3 regions of the Sporomusa sphaeroides DSM 2875 genome follow, and region 1 is predicted to be linked to each of the others. Evidence: riboswitches for the same ligand, from Rfam matches in the RefSeq annotation. Region 1 holds a riboswitch; each other region holds the start of a gene.
What was found. A riboswitch is a leader RNA that binds a small molecule or an ion and turns the genes downstream of it on or off. The one in region 1 is predicted to bind cobalamin.

Region 1 (6,027 bases):
CTACGGTTGAGAGGTTTGCTGTTTTAATCACAGGCTGCTCCCATCATCCTGGTAACGAAGGCGTGTCCGGTACTCAAAAAATATGAAGGAGTTGTTTTTGGCCAATGAAAAACATCTATTCGATTATCACCACCCTGTGCATGCTGGCTGTATTTGGCTGCGTAAGTCTGGTTCCGTCACTGGCAGCGGCTGCACCGGCTCAGGCAGGCAAAAAGGCTATTTTAGTTGTAAGCTTTGGTACTACGTATCCTGAAACCTTAAAGACAACCATTGAAGCTGTTGAAACCAAAATAAAAGCAGAATTTCCCGAGTACGAAGTTCGCCGGGCTTTTACTTCCCGGATTATCATTAAAAGAATTGCTGAACGTGACGGCGTGAAAATCGATACCGAAAAAGAAGCGCTTGACCGTTTAAAAGCCGAAGGCTTTAATGAAGTTATTGTTCAGCCGCTGCATATTGCTGCCGGTGAAGAGTTTGATTTGGTGAAGGGTGTTGTAAAACATCATGAAGCCGCTAAAACCTTTGACAAAATTGCGTTAGGCAGACCTATTATGTATTTTATGGGACAAGAAGAGAAACCTGATGACTATTTAGCTGCTGCTAAAGCATTAGAAAACCAGTTCCCCAAACAGAAAAAAGACGAAGCCATTGTACTGATGGGACATGGTGGCAGCCATCCCGGAAATTCGGCTTATGCCGCCATGCAGCTTAAATTACAGGATGAAGGCTATAAAAACGTATATCTGTTCACCGTGGAAGGGTATCCGTCCTTCGACAATATGCTGGCTAAATTAAAAGCCAACAAAGTAAAAAAAGTTACTCTTATGCCGTTCATGCTGGTAGCCGGTGACCATGCTACCAACGATATGGCCGGTGATGAAGAGGATTCAGCAAAAAGCCAGCTTATTGCCGCCGGCTTTAAAGTAGACACTTATGTGCATGGCTTGGGTGAAAATGCAGGTTTTCAAGATATTTATGTCCAACATGTTAAAGATGCCATTGATGAACTGAATAACCCGGAAGCTAAAAAGCACTAAAAGCAAAACCAAATAACAAAAGAGTTAGGTGCCCTACGGGGCTTAATAGGGAAGTCCGGTGAAAAGCCGGCGCGGTCCCGCCACTGTAATGGGGAGCAAATCCAAGAATATGCCACTGGGATGAAAAGTCCTGGGAAGGTTTGGATGAGCCGTGAACCAGAGTCAGGAGAACTGCCTAGCTGACAGTCGCCGTTTTACCCACGAGGCATGGGGAGGGGATTACAGTAGATGGTATGTATGCTGAAGACTCACGGGCCCTGGGGTGCCGGATGCTGCAAAATATATCAAAACTGAAAATACATTCCCACGCGTAAGCGCGGGAATGTATTTTTTTTATCTAAGGGGGCAAGGATTTGACCATCAAAAAAGCACTGACCGGCGTCGTGGCAGTGCTGTTGGTAATGTTGACAATTACCGGACAGGCCCAGGAGGGAGTATCTTTTTCCTGTCAATTTCCGTATTATCTGGGAAAGGTCAGGGATTCTGTGATTCCCGGCGGGCAGACGGCAGCGCTGTTTAGTATTGAACATCGTGGTCTAAGCGACACAACGGTGACAGTGACCATCAGTCTGCCGCCTGGCTTTAGCCCGGCCGGTTCTCAGGAAAACTGGGAGGTAACCAGGCAAGCAGACCGGTATTCCTTAACCAGAGATATGCTGCTGTCGGGAGGGTATAGTCAGTGGTATGATTTGCTGTCCCTGCAGGTGGCGGCAGATTTGCCGCCCGGCAGGTATACCGCTGCCGTGACGGCAGGAGACAATACACAGCAGATACCGGTTACCGTAGGGGCCGGTACCGGTGACGCCGCCGTGCCGGTCACACTGGCAGGTATGGTTCTGCCGTTGGATAAGGACGGCAAAACCGATGACCGTGTAGGGCGCAATGTCTTGGTGCTGCGGGACAGACAATGGGATTACTACAAAAATTTATTTATTGGCAAAGGCGCTTCGAATCAAGAAATTGAGGCCATTCACCCGGTAACTCACCTGGGCGTGGATATTGTCAATCCAGCCGGGGTGCAAAAACTGGTTATTGTTACCGTTCATCTCTTAGATGCGGGTCGTCAGCCGGTGAGCGGCTTGTTTACTCCCGGTGCGACCAATGAAGATGTCGATGGCGGCGCGCTGGATGGTCACAAGGAATATTTAGAGATGTTTACGGCTTTGAACGGTGACTCCCGGCAGCGCCTGCAGCTGCCTGTATATGCGGATGAACGCAATTTGACCGGCGGGGATTATATCCTCCGGGCAGAACTGAGCGACGGGGTCAAGGCGCCGTTGCTGTACGAAGTGCCGCTTACTATTATCAAAAAAGACAACAAAGCCCTGATAGTAGTCAGTAGTGCCGCCCTGGCGGTATTGACAGGCTTGCTGCTTTCCCTCAAGCGCCTGCGGCGAGTATTGGCGGTGCTGAAAACACGCTGGCTGGTAACCATTGCCTTGTTTGGTGCGGCAGCTTTTGCGGTGGTCAATGTACCGTCCACTTTATTAAATGATTTTTTTCATATTTTGCTGGGCCCATTCGGATTTTTAATTACCGGCCTGTTTAGCAGCATATTTCTCTATATGATGGTGGTGGCGCTGGTCATACTCATTCCCCAGCCCGGGGTGGTGGCGCTGATGACCGTTGTTCGCATGCTGCTCGGGATGCTGGCATTTGGTCAAATCTCACCCATTGGCCTGTTATCCTATGGTCTGCATGCGCTGCTGCTGGAGCTGCTGATTTATGGCAGTGGCATGTATGGCTGGCTGCAGCAACGGGAAGACAACCCCATACCCTGGGACAAGATCGCGCTGTTGGCTGTCAGCTGTGCGGTGGCTGATACCATCGCAGCCTATGTGAGCTTGCAGGCGATGGCGTTTTTGTACCGCATGTATTATGCTGCCTGGTATATTGCATTGGTCTTACTGTTTAACGGCTTTATCTATACCATAATCGGCGCCGCCTGTGGCACAGCCTTAGGCAAACGACTGGCCAGAGTAGGGGGAGATTGACCAATGGACAGTATAGTATGCTTTAATAATGTTTCCTTTACCTATCGGCATCGCAGCAGTCCCAGTATCAGTAGCGTCAGTTTCCGGGTTTCCCCAGGCGATTTCCTGCTGCTGACAGGTGCGACCGGTTGTGGCAAAAGCACTTTGTTAAAAATGCTTAACGGACTGATTCCCCATGAAAGCGGCGGCAAGCTTGAGGGAGACGTGGTTGTCGGCGGACGTTCGGTGAGTGGCTTGAGTGTGGCGGAGATGAGCCGTACCGTGGGCATGGTATTTCAGAATCCGGATGATCAGATTTTTTCCACAACCGTGTTTGATGAAGTGGCTTTTGTCCTGGAAAATATGGGAATGACGGCAGTTCAGCTCGAACCTCAGGTCAAAGAAGCGTTAGCCTTGGTAGGTCTTGCCGATAAGGCAAAAGCCAGTGTGCATGCACTGTCAGGAGGACAAAAACAGCGCCTGGCGGTAGCCGCCGTACTGGCAGCCAAACCACAGGTACTGGCACTGGATGAACCTATCAGCCAGCTTGATCCGCAGGGAGCCGCGGAATTGCTGTCCGTATTGCAGCAACTGAATGCCAATCTGGGAATTACCATTATTATTGTTGAGCACCGCCTGCATGAAGTACTGCCTTTATGTCACAAGGCAGCCATTATGGATGCCGGACGGCTCATCTGGCAGGGCAGGCGTGAAGAGGCTTACAACTGCCAGGAAATGTTTGCTGCTTACGGTCTCAGGCTCCCCCAGCCTGTTACCCTTTGTCATCATCTGGGGGTTGCGGCGCGTTCGGCTCAGGTTGACGATGCCGTGGCAGCCATCCGGCAGCATTATGCCATTCCGGTTCCCGCTATCAGTCCGGTTCCCGCAGCGGCGGCATCGCTGCCTGTAGGACAACACCTGTTGCCAATACCGGCAATCCAGGCCAAACAAGTATTTTTTCATTATGATAACCCGGCGCAAATGGTGCTGAACGGGGTTGATTTGACAGTTGCCGCAGGCCAATTTATTGCCCTTATGGGCAGTAACGGGGCCGGCAAGTCTACCTTGCTGCACTTGCTGGGCGGGTTGCTTAAACCGGCAGCCGGTGAAATGCAGATACTGGGACAAAGGGTTAGGGCAGTATCGCCGGCTGTGGGAATGGTGCTGCAAAATCCGGATTTTATGCTGTTTAACAGTACTGTGCAGGAGGAAATCGGTTTTAGCCTGCGCCAGCAAAGCAAAGACAATACCGACGGCTGGACAGAGTACTGCGAACTATTGACAGACAGGCTAGGTTTAGGCGGCTTGAGGGAGGATTTCCCGCTGGCTTTGAGCCGCGGTCAACGCTTGCGGGTGGCTATTGCCGCCGTTTTGGCCAATGAGCCGCAGGTCCTGCTGCTGGATGAGCCAACAACAGGCCAGGATATTGGCCATATTGAGGATATCGCGCTCTTGCTCAGGGAATATACCCGGCAGGGTGGCAGTATTATATTTTGCACCCATGATACCGAGGTGGCAGCACGGTTTGCCGATCGAATCATTGTTATGCGGCAGGGGCAAATTGTGGCCGACGGCACACCGGCTGCGGTTTTTCAGGATCAGGCCATGCTTAAGGCCAGCGGACTTAAACCGCCTGCGATCCTGCTTGCCGCTCAGGCCCTGTATGGCGGCACCGCGCTTACTGTGGAGGAGGTGGTAGGATATGTACGACAGGCATGTCTGGGAAGCTACACCGGGGAACACCCTGCTTCATAAGATTGATGTCCGGACAAAACTGGTGTTATTGCTCCTGCTGGCAGCTATGGTGCTGCTGGTGGACAGCCCGCGTTCACTATTTCTGCTGTTTTGTCTGGTGCTGAGCCTGCACCTGCTGGCGCGCTCCTCTATGGGCAGGTGGCGTATCCTTATGGTCTTTATTCTACTGGGTATTTGGGGTTCCATGACCAGCCAGGCGCTGTTTTACAGCAGTGAGCCGCGAACCATTATCGCTTGTCTGGTGTCGCCGGCCGCACCGGGAATCGGCGCATTGACAGGAGGGGTGTATGTTTACCGGGAAGGCTTGGAATATGGCGCCGTGCAGGCCTTGCGTTCAGGAACTATGCTGGCTTTGGGCCTCCTGATTAACTGGACCTCCGATCCCCGGCAGTTATTGCGCAGCCTGCTGGCCTGGAAGCTGCCTTACGAACTGGGCTTTATGCTGATAACCGGTCTCAGGTTTCTGCCGGTCATTTTTCAGGAGACCGGTGTTGTTCTGACGGCACAGCGTCTCAGAGGCTTTAACCCGTTCCGGACAATATCGCCCCGGCGGCTCATTCAAACAGCCTTTCAAACCTTGTTTCCCATTCTGGCACGGACTTTGCGCCGGGCGGCGACTTTGGCATCTTCTGTCGAAAGCCGCGGCTTTGGCCGGGAAACACCGCAGGTGCCTTTGCCGGTATGGTCCTGCAAGGAACGCCTGGTTTGCCATAGCCTGCTGCTGACAGTGGTGGGTCTGATACTTCTTAAGATAATGGATTCACTGCAATTTAACGGTTTCTTATATGTGTCATCCTTGCGGGGGGTATATGATTTGATGAAGGTGTGGCTGTAAAACTATGAAAAAAGTCATCACAGCAGGAATTACTCTCTTATTTCTCGGTACGTTAGGAGCATTAGCCGCCCATATTTTTGGCATGAGCACCCATGTGAGCCTGACTGGCAAACAAAACGGTACACAGACAGGCGCTTATGGCAAAGTAATGGAAGTGGTTTTAGGCCAAACGGAAGTATATAATTATCAGCGAATGGGCTTTAACCGGGGCTTTATCCGATTTTCCCCTGATAGCAGCTTTTTGGCCGTCGGTTCGGAAACAGGGGAAGTGCTGCTTTATAATACCAAGGGCAGCCTTATCTGGCGTAAAAACATGGGGCTGGGTAAGCTGACCGCACTGGAATTTTCGCCGGACGGCCGTTCGGTGCTTGTCGGCGAAAGCAGTCAGCAGGGATGGCTGGTGTGCCTGCGCGTCAAAGATGGCAGT
Region 2 (6,027 bases), 510 kb from region 1:
TTCCAGCGCCTTATTGAGCTGCTGCACCAACTGGATGAAGCGTTTTGCAGCGGCTTCTGCCGGTAAGCCTGTGGTGTCAATCCCGGCGGCGCGGGCCAGATCAGCATACCTGGTTACGGCTGCCGGCAGGTTGAATTCCATGACGGCAGGCAATAAGATGGCATTGCATAAACCATGCGGCAGGTTATAGAACCCGCCAAGCTGGTGGGCAAGTGCATGGACATACCCTAAGCTGGCATTGTTAAAGGCAATACCTGCCAGATATTCGGCATAGACCATGGCTTCCCTGGAGGGTAAGTCATGGCCGCTTTGGTAGGCGGTCACTAAATTGGCGCTGATTAATTCCACGGCTTTAACGGCTTTGCAATCGGTTACCGGGGTAGCATTGGTGGAAACATAGGCTTCAATGGCATGCGTCAGGGCATCCATACCGGTTGCGGCCGTTAGACCGGGAGGCATGTCCAGCATAAGTTCGGCGTCACTGACAGCAATAATGGGGGTAACATGCCAATCATTGATAGTCATTTTTACATGCCGCTCTTCATCGGTAATGACACAAAAGCGGGTTAATTCACTGCCGGTACCGGCAGTGGTATTGATAGCAATAAGGGGGGCGGACCGCTTGGCGGATTTGTTGAGACCTTCATAGTGGGCAATTTCGCCGCCATTGGCAGCTAATAGCGCAATGGCTTTGGCGCAGTCATGAGGAGAACCGCCGCCAAAAGAAATCAAAAAGTCGCAGCCGTTATCCCGGAACAGTTTTAACCCGTAATTTACCTGAGCTACCGTAGGATTAGGTGAAACGTCTTTATAGATTATGTAAAAAATACCTTCGGCATCAAGTAATGCCAGCAGCTTGTCAATCAGCCCGGTTTCAACGAGTGTTTTGTCGCTGACAATCAGTGCTTTTCTAAACAGCATAGGTTTAATGTAACCGGCAATCCGTTCTGTGCAGCCTGTGCCCAAAATACTAATGGGTGTCATAAAATATTCATGGATTTTTTGCACGGCAACGGCCTCCCCTTGCTCTGTAATTTTCTAAAACGATACCATCATTTTGCTGTTTGTGCAAGCTTGTGAAGGACAGGCAGCGAAAGGACCGCAAAAAAATGACATACTATGACGAGGGATAACTATTTTGGCAGGCAAATGCCTGCGGCAGCGCTTTTGTTTGCCGGACAACCGGACAGGCCGGGACAGCGGGGGAAAATAGAACTATTTTGACTAAATGCTTTAACATCTTGCGAACCCTGCATATACTGACAGGAGAATGGTTTTGACTGTAGAAGTGTGCAAAAAAAGTAGATGGATAATTGCATATCTGCCACCATACAGGTGCCTCTTAGCAGTAAGAGGAGAATAGGGAAGCTCGGAAGGATGCACAATCCTTAAACGACGCGGTCGCGCCACTGTAATCGGGGAGGAACACCCAAACCAAGCCACCGGTAATCGGGAAGGCCAGGGGTTCTGATTATCCGTAAGCCAGGAGACCTGCCTGTTTTGGCTGTTATTTACCTCCGCGCCAGAGGTAGTACCGGAAGGACAGGATTTTATGAAAGTAAAACCCAGCCCTTTGGGGCTGGGTTTTTAATTTAAATGCTGGAGGTTATAAGGCGTGCATCAGCGGTTCTTCCGGATAAGTATAAAATGAGGGGGCGTAAGTATGGATTATCGGGCTAAAGTAGACAATTTAATCAATGGTGCGGCAAAGCCGCCGGATAGCCTGGGACTATTGGAGAAGCTGTTTAAAAAACTGTTGCTTGCATGGGGGACCATGCATCCGGAAATAAAACCATATCACTTGATTTTTGCTGCCGACAACGGCGTGGTGGAAGAGGGGGTAGTGGACTTTCCCAGTGAGATTACTTACCTGCAAGCGCAAAATATGGTGGATGGCCGGGCGGCGATCAGTTGTTTTTGCCAGGCCAATCATGTTCCGTATTCGGTAATTGATATCGGCATCAACAATACAAAAACAGCAGGCATATACCGGCGGGTGGCGCCGGGAACCAGGAATTTTATGAAAACAGAAGCCATGACTCAAGCCGAATTTGACGAGGCCTGGCGGGTTGGCGAGGAAATGGCGGGGTATGCTATTGATACTCAGGGTGCTAATTTAGTATCCTTTGGTGAAATGGGGATTGGCAATACCACTACGTCCTCAGCCGTACTGCATGCAATGACCGGGATACTCCCTGAGTTTGTTGTCGGTTATGGTGCCAGCGCTCCGACTACCGATATGTTAAAGCGAAAATGCGTGGTTGTGGCCAAAGGAGTTGAGCGTCACCGGGAAACCTTCTGCAGGATTGAAGATATCCTGCGGTGTGTGGGCGGTTTTGATATTGTCGCTATCTGTGCCGGGATGACAGAGTGCGCCAGGCGCAAGATTCCGTTTGTTATCGATGGCTTTATCACCGCGGTAGCCTTTGCCTGTGCTTCCCGGATAAATCGAGAAGTGGAAGCCTATGGCCTGCCTTCTCATATGTCCAAAGAGCCGGGCATGGGCTATGCCCTGCTGTTAGGCAATATTTTGGCCGATGATGTGCCAATTCGAGCCAACATGGCTTTAGGGGAGGGGACGGGAGCTGTTTTAATGGTCTCAATGCTCAGGACGATGGCGTATACCATGTATACTATGGCCAGGCTTGCCGATTTTGCGGTCAGCAACCCGGATTCGCAGCATTTGACGGCCATATGATATTATTTTTGGTGGAGCACTGTCAATTTATAGCAGGAATTGACAGTGCTAATAGCCAAAATATCCCCTTATCAGGAAAATTACAATGCTGATTTCTTTTATGCTATCTATAGTTTGGGTAGGGGGGATGTTTTGTGCATAACGGCAAACGGTTTAGCCTTGACGAGATTATTAATGTTCAGAGCCTGCAGGAGATACAAAATAAATTTTCGGAAGCCACCGGTATCGCTGCTGTTACTGTTGATGCAAACGGTGCACCTGTAACCAAACCCAGCAAATTTACTGATTTTTGCTGTTATGTTCGTTCCTTTCCCGACGGGTTTGAGCGGTGCAAGGCTTGTGATGACCGGGGCGGACGCAACGCTATGGAACAGCAGCGGCCGGTTGTGTATCATTGTCACAGCGGTTTAACCGATTTTGCCGCTCCCATTATCGTCCAAAACGAATATGTAGGGGCATTACTGGCAGGCCAGGTTGTATTACCCAATCCGGATTTTGATGCCAAGCAGGAAATGTTCAACCAGCTCTTACCTCTGGGCATGGATAAAGAGATTCTATCCCAACTGTTTGATAAAATTGCTATTATTCCTGAGCATCGTTTGCAGGCAGCGGCTGATTTGCTGCATCTTATGGCTAATTATATTGTGGAAATGAGCGCAACCAATCTGGTGCAAAAACAGCTGATGACCGAGCTGAAGGCAAAGTCCGAGCTGCAGAATTTGCTCCGGGCAGCCGAGCTGAAGGCACTGCAGGCACAGATTAACCCTCACTTTCTGTTTAATGCCCTCAACACCATTGCCCGCTTGTCGTTGCTCGAAGGTGCGGAGCGCACACAGGAAGTTGTCCATTCGTTGTCAGCTCTGTTGCGCACCAATCTGCGGGATATGGAGGAAATGCGCACCCTGCAGCAGGAAATCAAGTCTATTGAGGATTATCTGAGTATTCAGCAGGTGCGGTTTGGTGACAGGATTCAGGCCACCATTGAGATACAGCCTGAATTGATGAAAATATCGGTTCCGGCCCTTAGCTTGCAGCCCTTGGTGGAAAACGCCATCATTCACGGACTTGAACCCAAAAAAGAGGGCGGACATATTTATATCAGCGGCTATGTTGCCAATAACAATATAATCATCAGGGTGTCAGATACCGGGGTGGGAATTCCTCAGGAACAGATCGGCGCTATTTTAAAAAGCGAAAAGCGGTCAAGCAAAGGTCATCTGACAGGAATCGGACTGATTAATGTTCACCAGCGCATTCAGCATTATTTTGGCGAGCAGTATGGTCTGCGCATTGAAAGCAAAGTTGGCGAAGGCACCGAGGTTTATCTGTCGTTACCGTCTTATTGTTGATAAAATAGAGGAGACACAGCTATGTATACACTATTGATTGCCGATGATGAACAATTGGAACGGCAGGCGTTACGCTTTATTATTGAAAAAAGATGTCCGGATGTGAGGATCATTGGCGAGGCCGGCGATGGCAACAGTGCGGTGGGCATAGCTGCCAGGGAGAAACCGGATATTGTGCTTATGGATATTCGCATGCCGGAGCTTAGCGGACTGGAGGCCGCCCGCGCTATCCGGACAATGCTGCCGCATACGGCTATTGTCATCCTGACGGCATTTGATGAATTCAGCTATGCGAAAGAAGCGCTCTCCAGCGGGGCGGTGGAGTATTTACTAAAGCCGCTGCATCCTAACGATTTACTGCAGACCCTGGCGGCTGTTACTGCCAAAGTCGGTGAACGCAAACGCCGGGAACAGGAAGAAGCTGAGCTGAGAAAAAATGTGGAACAGGCGATGCCCTTTATCAGGCACTCGTTTATTCAAGATTTGCTTTCCGGCAAAATCAGTGAGTTAAGCAACTTCCGGGACAGGGCCGGTTTTCTGGGAATTAAAGCAGAGTCGGGCGTTATCCTGGTTGCCAATATCGATAATTTTAAACAGATCACCCGCAGTGCATCAGAGCTGGAAAGGCAGATTGTCAAGCAGCGTGTCTATCAGCATATTTGCGAATTTGTCGGCAAAGAAATGCTGGTCGTCCCGTTCGGCGGCGATGAGATCGTTATTCTTATCGGTTATGAGGCAGCAAGGGAAGAGGCCCAGGTAGAGACGCATGTCAGAGCAATAGCCCGGAAGATCAGAGACGGGATCACGCAATTGGGCATTAGCCTGACGATTGGCATTGGCCGCTACTATGATGATCCCCTGCAGATTCATAAGTCCTATCTTGAGGCCAGCAGCGCCCAGCAGCAAAAAAATTACATTGGGGATAATCAAATCATTCATATCGATGATCTTCCCCACTTAAGCGAAGTGGCTTTTCGCTACCCTTTCCATTATGAACGTAATCTTTTAGACAAAGTCCGTTGTGGTGAACGCCAGCAGGCCAAGGAAATTCTCCGCCAGCTGTTGCATGAAATTTTCACGGCGAAAGCCAGTATCGAGATGGTAAAGGCCTGCGTGCTGGAGCTTTTGATTGTGCTGTCAAGGGCGGCTGTGGAAGGCGGTGCCAGTCTGGAGAAGCTAACCCTGCTTAACTTTAACTGTATTAATCAGCTGACAGGCTGTGCCGACCGGGAGGAAGTACGCCGCTGGATTCTCGACGCCTTAGATCAGTTTATGGACAATATGCTGGAGAATCGCACCAGCATGAATGTCAGGCTGATTAACAAGGCGTGTGTTTATATCACGGAAAACTTCCATAAGAGTATTTCATTGGAAGAAGTTGCCCAGACCGTACATTTGAGTCCCTATTATTTCAGCCGTATTTTTAAAGCCGAGCAAGGCTGTAATTTTGTCGACTTCTTAACCAAAGTCAGAATTGATAAGGCCAAGCAACTGCTGCAAAACCCTGAACAGACGGTAGTGCGTGTGGCCGCCGAAGCCGGCTACCAGGATGCCAGCTATTTTTGCCGGGTATTCCGGCAGGAAGTGGGAGTTACTCCCAACCAATACCGGACACAATTTAAGCAGCCGAAAACAAGCCGGGGAACTTTAGGCAAACAGCAACAAGTTTCTAAAACATAACAAAAAAATACAACTGCTTTTTTGCGGGGCAGCAAAGCAATCAATATAGTAAAAAAAGACTGTGAAAACAGTCTTTTTTTGTTTTTGTCCGCAAAAATAAGAAGAGATCACAAATAATTACCATAATCAAACAGTTGCTTTTGTGCAAAAAGTAACTATTTGACGGAATACTCGCAAATATGTCCTGTGATAACGCAACTTCATCTCAAGGTAAAAATGCAAAAAAATCTAATATTTTACCAGGAAAGAACAAGACCAACAGGATTGTGAGGGAAAACCTATGGTTCAGGAAAAGCCCAG
Region 3 (6,027 bases), 360 kb from region 1:
TCTGCCCCTGTAACCTTATTAGCCCGGCTGAACATCCGGCTGTTATAATAGCCATAAGCAATGGTAGCGGCATCATCAATCAGAATCTGCTGCAGCTGGGTAATAAGCTCCACCCGGCGATCCTGGTTCATCTCTACCATCAGCTGCTCAAAAGCGGCATCATACTTGGGATTGGAATAATAGCCGAAACCGCCGGAGTTACCGGAGTACCAGTTGCCCAAATAGGCTTGCGGATCACCTACACCCACAGTAAGCGTATTGCATGTCCACAGATCGAACTCGCCGGCCTTTAACAGGGCAAGTGCAGTGTCATAATCGCGGATGTTGACTGTTACCTTAATGCCGATTTCGGCTAGCTGGAGAGCAACGGCCTCGGCAAAGTCGTTCAGATTACGGCTGGTAAAGGCAACATGATCCAGATTGATCATTTTCCCGTCAAGCTCGCGCCAGCCGTCACCGTCCTTGTCTACAATGCCTGCCTGGTCCAAGAGGGCTATAGCCGCCTGTTTGTTAAAGGGAAACGGATTGGTCAGCTTGTCATAATTATAAGCCAGGGAAGAAGGCAATACCGAAATGCCCGGCTTATACATGCCTGATGTCGTGATATCACACATGGTTTGCTTATCCAACGCCATCATAATAGCCTGACGCAATGCGTCATTTTTCAGTACCCCGTGGAAATTCATATAGGCGTTGGCGGTACGCACACCCGCCGCCGTGGAAACATAATAGGCATTGTCGCTGGAAAGCGATTTCAAATCACTGGCAGTGGTAATATTCTCGACCAGATCAACATCGCCCCGCTTCAGCGCCATGGCCTTGGTGGAGCTGTCATCAATAAACATAACCGTAACCTTTTCATAAGGAGCAGCTCCATTCCAGTAATGCGGATTGCGGGACATCTCCACACTGACACCGGCTTTAAAACTGTCCACCTTATACGGCCCTGTCCCGATAATTTCCTTGTCAGCCACAGACGCATCAATAATGGCGAAATAAGGGTGTGACAGAATGCCGGGGATATTAGAGGTAGGCTTACTGCACACGATGGTTACCGTTCCAGCTGCGTCATCTGCCGTAATGGAATTGTAAATCAAATAACCCTTTGGCTTGGAGTTGCCTTTGCCGCCCTGCGCAGTATCGGTATTTTTGTACAGGCGCTCAATAGACGCCTTGACGGCTGTAGGGGTAACATCGTTGCCGTTGGAGAACTTGACGCCCTTGCGAATATGAAGTGTCCAGGTGGTGTAATCGTCCGAAACCTGATAACTGTCGCTCAGATTAGGCTCGGCTACCACCTTATCGGAAAAACGGAAAAGACTCTCGGTGACAGCAAAACGCATCGCGACCCAACTGGAATTTTCATTATTGGCCGGGTCGAAGGAATCTGAATAATTGTAGCAGCCAAATTTCAGATGATTGTTGGTGGCAGCTGCTTGCTGTGAATTGCCGCCGCAGCCTGTTGTGACAGCCAGCATGCAGACAATCAGCAGCAAAGCTGCAGCCTTGATTTGCTTGTTCATGTTTGGTACTCTCCTTTTTTTCTGAAAAATATTAATTTGCTCCTTCGGGTCAAGAATATCCCGCAAGCTGTCCCCTAATAAGTTGAATGCCACCACCGTAATGAAAATGGCAAGCCCGGGAAAAAGCATCAGCCAGGGGGCAGCTTCCAGATAGGCCCGGCCTTCATTGAGCATATATCCCCACTCAATCGAGGTGGACTGTGCGCCCAGCCCCAAAAACGAGAAAGCGGCAAGCTCCAGCATCATCCCCCCCATATCGGTCGCGGCAGTAATGGCTAAGGTGGGTAAAACCGAAGGCAGCATATATCGCCAAAGGATATACCGCGTGCGGGAACCAGACATAATGGCAGCCAAAATATAATCTTGATGCTTGACCTTTAGCACCAGGCTGCGGGCCAGTCTTGCGTACTTGGTCCAGCTAACCATAGTGATAGCGATTACGGCATTGGTGATGCTCGGCCCCATGATGCCTGCCATCGCGATGGCCAGCGCCATGCCGGGAAAGGATACCATCATATCGGAAATACGCATGATTACCGTATCGGTTTTGCCGCCCATGTAGCCGGACACAACCCCAAGCACACCGCCTACGGTAAAGATACTTACCACTAAAACCAAAGTCGAAGCCAGCGAGGTGCGGGTACCATAAATAACCCGCGAGAACAAATCCCGCCCCATACGATCGGTGCCAAACCAGTGTTCGCTGCTCGGTGGTTTGTTGGCTGCAGTCAACACAGCCTGTCCCGGATCATGGGTAGCAATCTGCGGGGCAAACACCGCCACTGCCACGATGCCTAACACCAAGGCCAGAAATATGTAAAATTGACATCTGCTCCGCGCCATCGCCGGTTATACCCCTTTCCTGAGGCGTGGATCCAGAAAACTGTAAGAAACATCCACTGCCAAATTAACGATCATATAAATCAGGGCAATCCACAAGACATATCCCTGAATCAAGGGGTAGTCCATCGACGTAATGGCGTTGATGGCCAGGCTGCCCAGTGCCGGATAGGAAAAAATGACTTCAACAACCGCTGTGCCGCCAAGCAGTGAACCCAGGGACAGCCCCAGCAGCGTTAAGAGCGGCAGCATGGCATTGGGGATAACGTGCCGCCACAGCACAACTGTTTCCGATAATCCTCTAGCCAAAGCTCCATAGACATAGTCCTGACTCATTTCCTCCAATATAGCCGCGCGAACCTGACGCGCATATTTCCCTGCCATGGCAAAGGCCAGGGTAAAGGCTGGCAGAATCATCTTCTGCAAGCCCATGCCGGTGGAAACAACCGGCAGCAATTCCAGTTTAAGCGCCACAAAGTAAATGAGCAGCAGCCCCGCCCAGAAATTCGGCAAAGAAATGCCGGTGAAGGTAACCGCCCGGATAAAATAATCCAAAAACCGGTTTTGATGCAAGGCCGATAGCACTCCTGCCGGTACCGCCATCACCAGCATCATCACCAGGGACAAAAGCGCCAGCTGCAATGTGGGCAGAACCCGCACCGCCAGCATCTCGGACACCGGCTTGCCCTGAGAATAAGAAGTGCCAAAGTCTCCTTGCAGGCAGTTCATCAGCCAATGTCCATACTGCACCAGAAACGGGCGGTTCAGCCCCATTTGTTCCCGCATATCTTCCAGTATTTCTTCTGATGGAATATTGCCGGTAACGGCGAACATGGCCCGCACCGGATCTCCGGGCGCCAGATAAATGAGCAGAAAACTTAAAAAACTAATACCAAAAAGTACGATGACGATTTGAAAAAGCCGCTGCAACAATTGTCGCTTAAGAATACTCCATCACTCCTGTTCCTTCTGCAATCGGCGCCATCTGTCCAATAAAGCCCGATTGCACTTACGTAATAAATATAAAAGTCCTCCGCGTAAGCGGAAGACTTTGTCCACATATTGTCCCGTAAATAAAAATTCCTGACAATACGTCAGGAATTTCAATACGGCGCAGCCATATGCAAAAATCCCCTTCCCCATCGCTCGCGGGTTCCATGGATAGACAACAGCAGCTATCCATATTCGGTGATTGCTAAACAGGCAGTTCTTCTGGCTACGGTTCATCGCTTTGCCTCGCCTTCTCAGGATGTTGATCCTAATGGCATCATGGAGACAAAACTCACCGTTACAGCGGCGGGACCGCGCCGGACTCGAAGGATGCCAAGCATCCGTCTTCACCGGTCTTCCCTATTAAGCCCCGGAGGGCACCTGCTTCTACAATATACAATTGTAACCTATATTTACCGATTCACTGTATTGTCTATAAAAATAACATAAAAATACACTTTAGGCAATAACTTTATTTTTGCCTTACTTTCTCAAAAGCACTGTCCAAAATCAAGAATGGTTACTTATATTGGTTTGCTGCTAATTTTTGTTTGATACCTGATCTGTGGCTGTGATCTTGAAAATAACTGGTCTTAGCCCATCATTACAGCTGCAGATTGCCACTCCAGGCTTATCGATCCAATCACCATAATAAAAAATATCACTCCCATGTGCCAGGGCAAATACATATTGATACATGGCTTTCCAGGCTTCATCACATAGCCCTTCCGGTTTAGCGTAATCGCCATAATAGATATCGCCAACTTTATGCATTGGACATTTCCCCAGTCCCTTGCAGCCATAGGCTCTCGCTAATTCTTCATCAAATGTAGTTTTAATAACTTCAATTTTACACTTGTTCATGCATTCTGCTCCTTTACATTAAGTATAGCTATATCTTACAATGAAAAGGAAATAACTTGAAGTATGCACTTTTATGCCGCATACTGGTGAAAAGGTAAGTGATACTATGAGCATGAGAGAACAACGCCCAATCAACAGCTTGAAAGATACACCCTTTGGTTATACTTTATCAATGATCAGCGGCAAATGGAAAATGGTCATTTTGTATTGGCTGGCTGAAGCACAGCCAATTCGATATAATGAATTACAACGACTGATCGGTACAATTTCACATAAGACCCTGAGTGTACAACTGAAAGAATTAGAAAATGATGGCCTAATCACACGTGAAGAATATCCTCAGATTCCCCCAAAAGTTGAATACAGCTTATCTGAAAAGGGGCTATCACTTTATCCTTTGATGGAACTAATATGTCAATGGGGAGAAAAACATAAACCATAGATGATACTCTGCGGGTGCCTTTTGTTCTCCTCGAGATTTTTTCTGAGAAGCAAGTTAAGATTAAGATAAATCGAAAATGAGGAATACTATGAAAAGATATGCAAGTAAGCCCCAGAGGGACAGCGGCAAAATGCTATCGTAACTTGGGTGTTCGAGAAACCAAAATAACTTCTTACAGCCGCACACACTCACGCAGCCTTTTGGCAAACAAGCGGTTTACGGAATGTTATCCTTGATGCCGTCTTGCAAAATTTCCTCGTTTTGTGTACGCTTCATAGTAAGATGCCGACTCAGCACATTGCCCATATATTGCCTGGAACCTCTTTTCAAAGAAACGGCAGTTAGATTGCTCAGAAATGCGTGGATTTGGAATCGTTAATTCCTTCAATCATAATATTGAAATTACCTGTAAAGGGGACTCCAAAGGTAAAGTAGCCGCCATGTGTCCTCGGTTATAATTTGAAGCAGAAAGAGATAATAACCATGGACAATAAATCACAGAAGGGGATGAGTAGATGGTAAAGAATGCAATGACCGCGAAAGTTAATCTAGAAGAAATATTGAATGCTGCTACACATGGCGTGGGAACGATTTTTGCACTAATCGGACTTGGTGTGCTTACGGTATCAGTCTATAACAATGGAAGTATATGGCATTTACTAAGCGTTATCATCTATGGTACTTCTTTGGTGCTGTTGTACTTGTCATCAACACTTTATCACAGTTTTACTAATGAAAGAGCAAAATATATCCTGAAGATTTTTGATCATGCAGCTATTTATGTACTGATTGCCGGCAACTATACACCGTTCACTCTGATTCCGCTGCATGGCGCACTGGGGTGGACAATCTTTAGTGTAATATGGGTACTCGCGATAATTGGGATCATTTTTCAAATATTTTTTGTCAACCGATTCAAGGTTTTCTCAACCTTATGCTATTTATTAATGGGATGGTTTGCGGTAGTAATGATCAAGCCGTTGTTAGTTACGCTGCCGATTGAGGGTATATACTGGCTGGTAGGCGGCGGCCTTTTTTATTCTGTTGGTGCTATATTTTATTTAGTACACAAGATTCCATATAACCATGCTATCTGGCATTTATTTGTTCTTGCGGGCAGCATCGCCCATTTTGTTGCTGTTTTAAAATATGTTCTGCCTATTCCAGTGATGGGTTAGCCAGTCCTGGATGGTCAAGCAGCATGCCTTACTTCGTTCAGGGTATTGCCGCTAGCTGTTCCGCTGCTGCCGGGATTGCCTATAATCAGCAATGACATAAAAACCATAGTAAGGCAGACAATTTTTCGTCTGCCTTACTATGGTTTTTATGTCATTGAATAATTAAGAGTAGCAACTCCGAAGCAAAAAG

Region 2: it holds a riboswitch for cobalamin, as region 1 does, so the genes downstream of both, SPSPH_RS05255 (nicotinate-nucleotide--dimethylbenzimidazole phosphoribosyltransferase) here and SPSPH_RS03170 (hypothetical protein) in region 1, are expected to answer to the same signal.
Region 3: it holds a riboswitch for cobalamin, as region 1 does, so the genes downstream of both, nikB (nickel ABC transporter permease) here and SPSPH_RS03170 (hypothetical protein) in region 1, are expected to answer to the same signal.

The regions. Positions count from the first base shown of each region.
Region 1 covers NZ_CP146991.1:698,602-704,628, forward strand. The annotation lists gene SPSPH_RS03165 (sirohydrochlorin cobaltochelatase) at 105-1,037, shown strand; cobalamin riboswitch at 1,047-1,230, shown strand; gene SPSPH_RS03170 (hypothetical protein) at 1,391-3,031, shown strand; gene SPSPH_RS03175 (ABC transporter ATP-binding protein) at 3,035-4,765, shown strand; gene SPSPH_RS03180 (energy-coupling factor transporter transmembrane component T family protein) at 4,713-5,600, shown strand; gene SPSPH_RS03185 (PQQ-binding-like beta-propeller repeat protein) at 5,605-6,027, shown strand, end outside.
Region 2 covers NZ_CP146991.1:1,210,361-1,216,387, forward strand. The annotation lists gene SPSPH_RS05250 (iron-containing alcohol dehydrogenase) at 1-984, opposite strand, end outside; cobalamin riboswitch at 1,317-1,513, shown strand; gene SPSPH_RS05255 (nicotinate-nucleotide--dimethylbenzimidazole phosphoribosyltransferase) at 1,664-2,698, shown strand; gene SPSPH_RS05260 (sensor histidine kinase) at 2,833-4,047, shown strand; gene SPSPH_RS05265 (response regulator) at 4,069-5,727, shown strand; gene eutS (ethanolamine utilization microcompartment protein EutS) at 6,008-6,027, shown strand, end outside.
Region 3 covers NZ_CP146991.1:342,318-348,344, reverse strand. The annotation lists gene nikC (nickel transporter permease) at 1-2,366, opposite strand, end outside; gene nikB (nickel ABC transporter permease) at 2,373-3,311, opposite strand; cobalamin riboswitch at 3,549-3,753, opposite strand; gene SPSPH_RS01490 (TIGR04076 family protein) at 3,894-4,217, opposite strand; gene SPSPH_RS01485 (winged helix-turn-helix transcriptional regulator) at 4,324-4,659, shown strand; gene trhA (PAQR family membrane homeostasis protein TrhA) at 5,175-5,837, shown strand.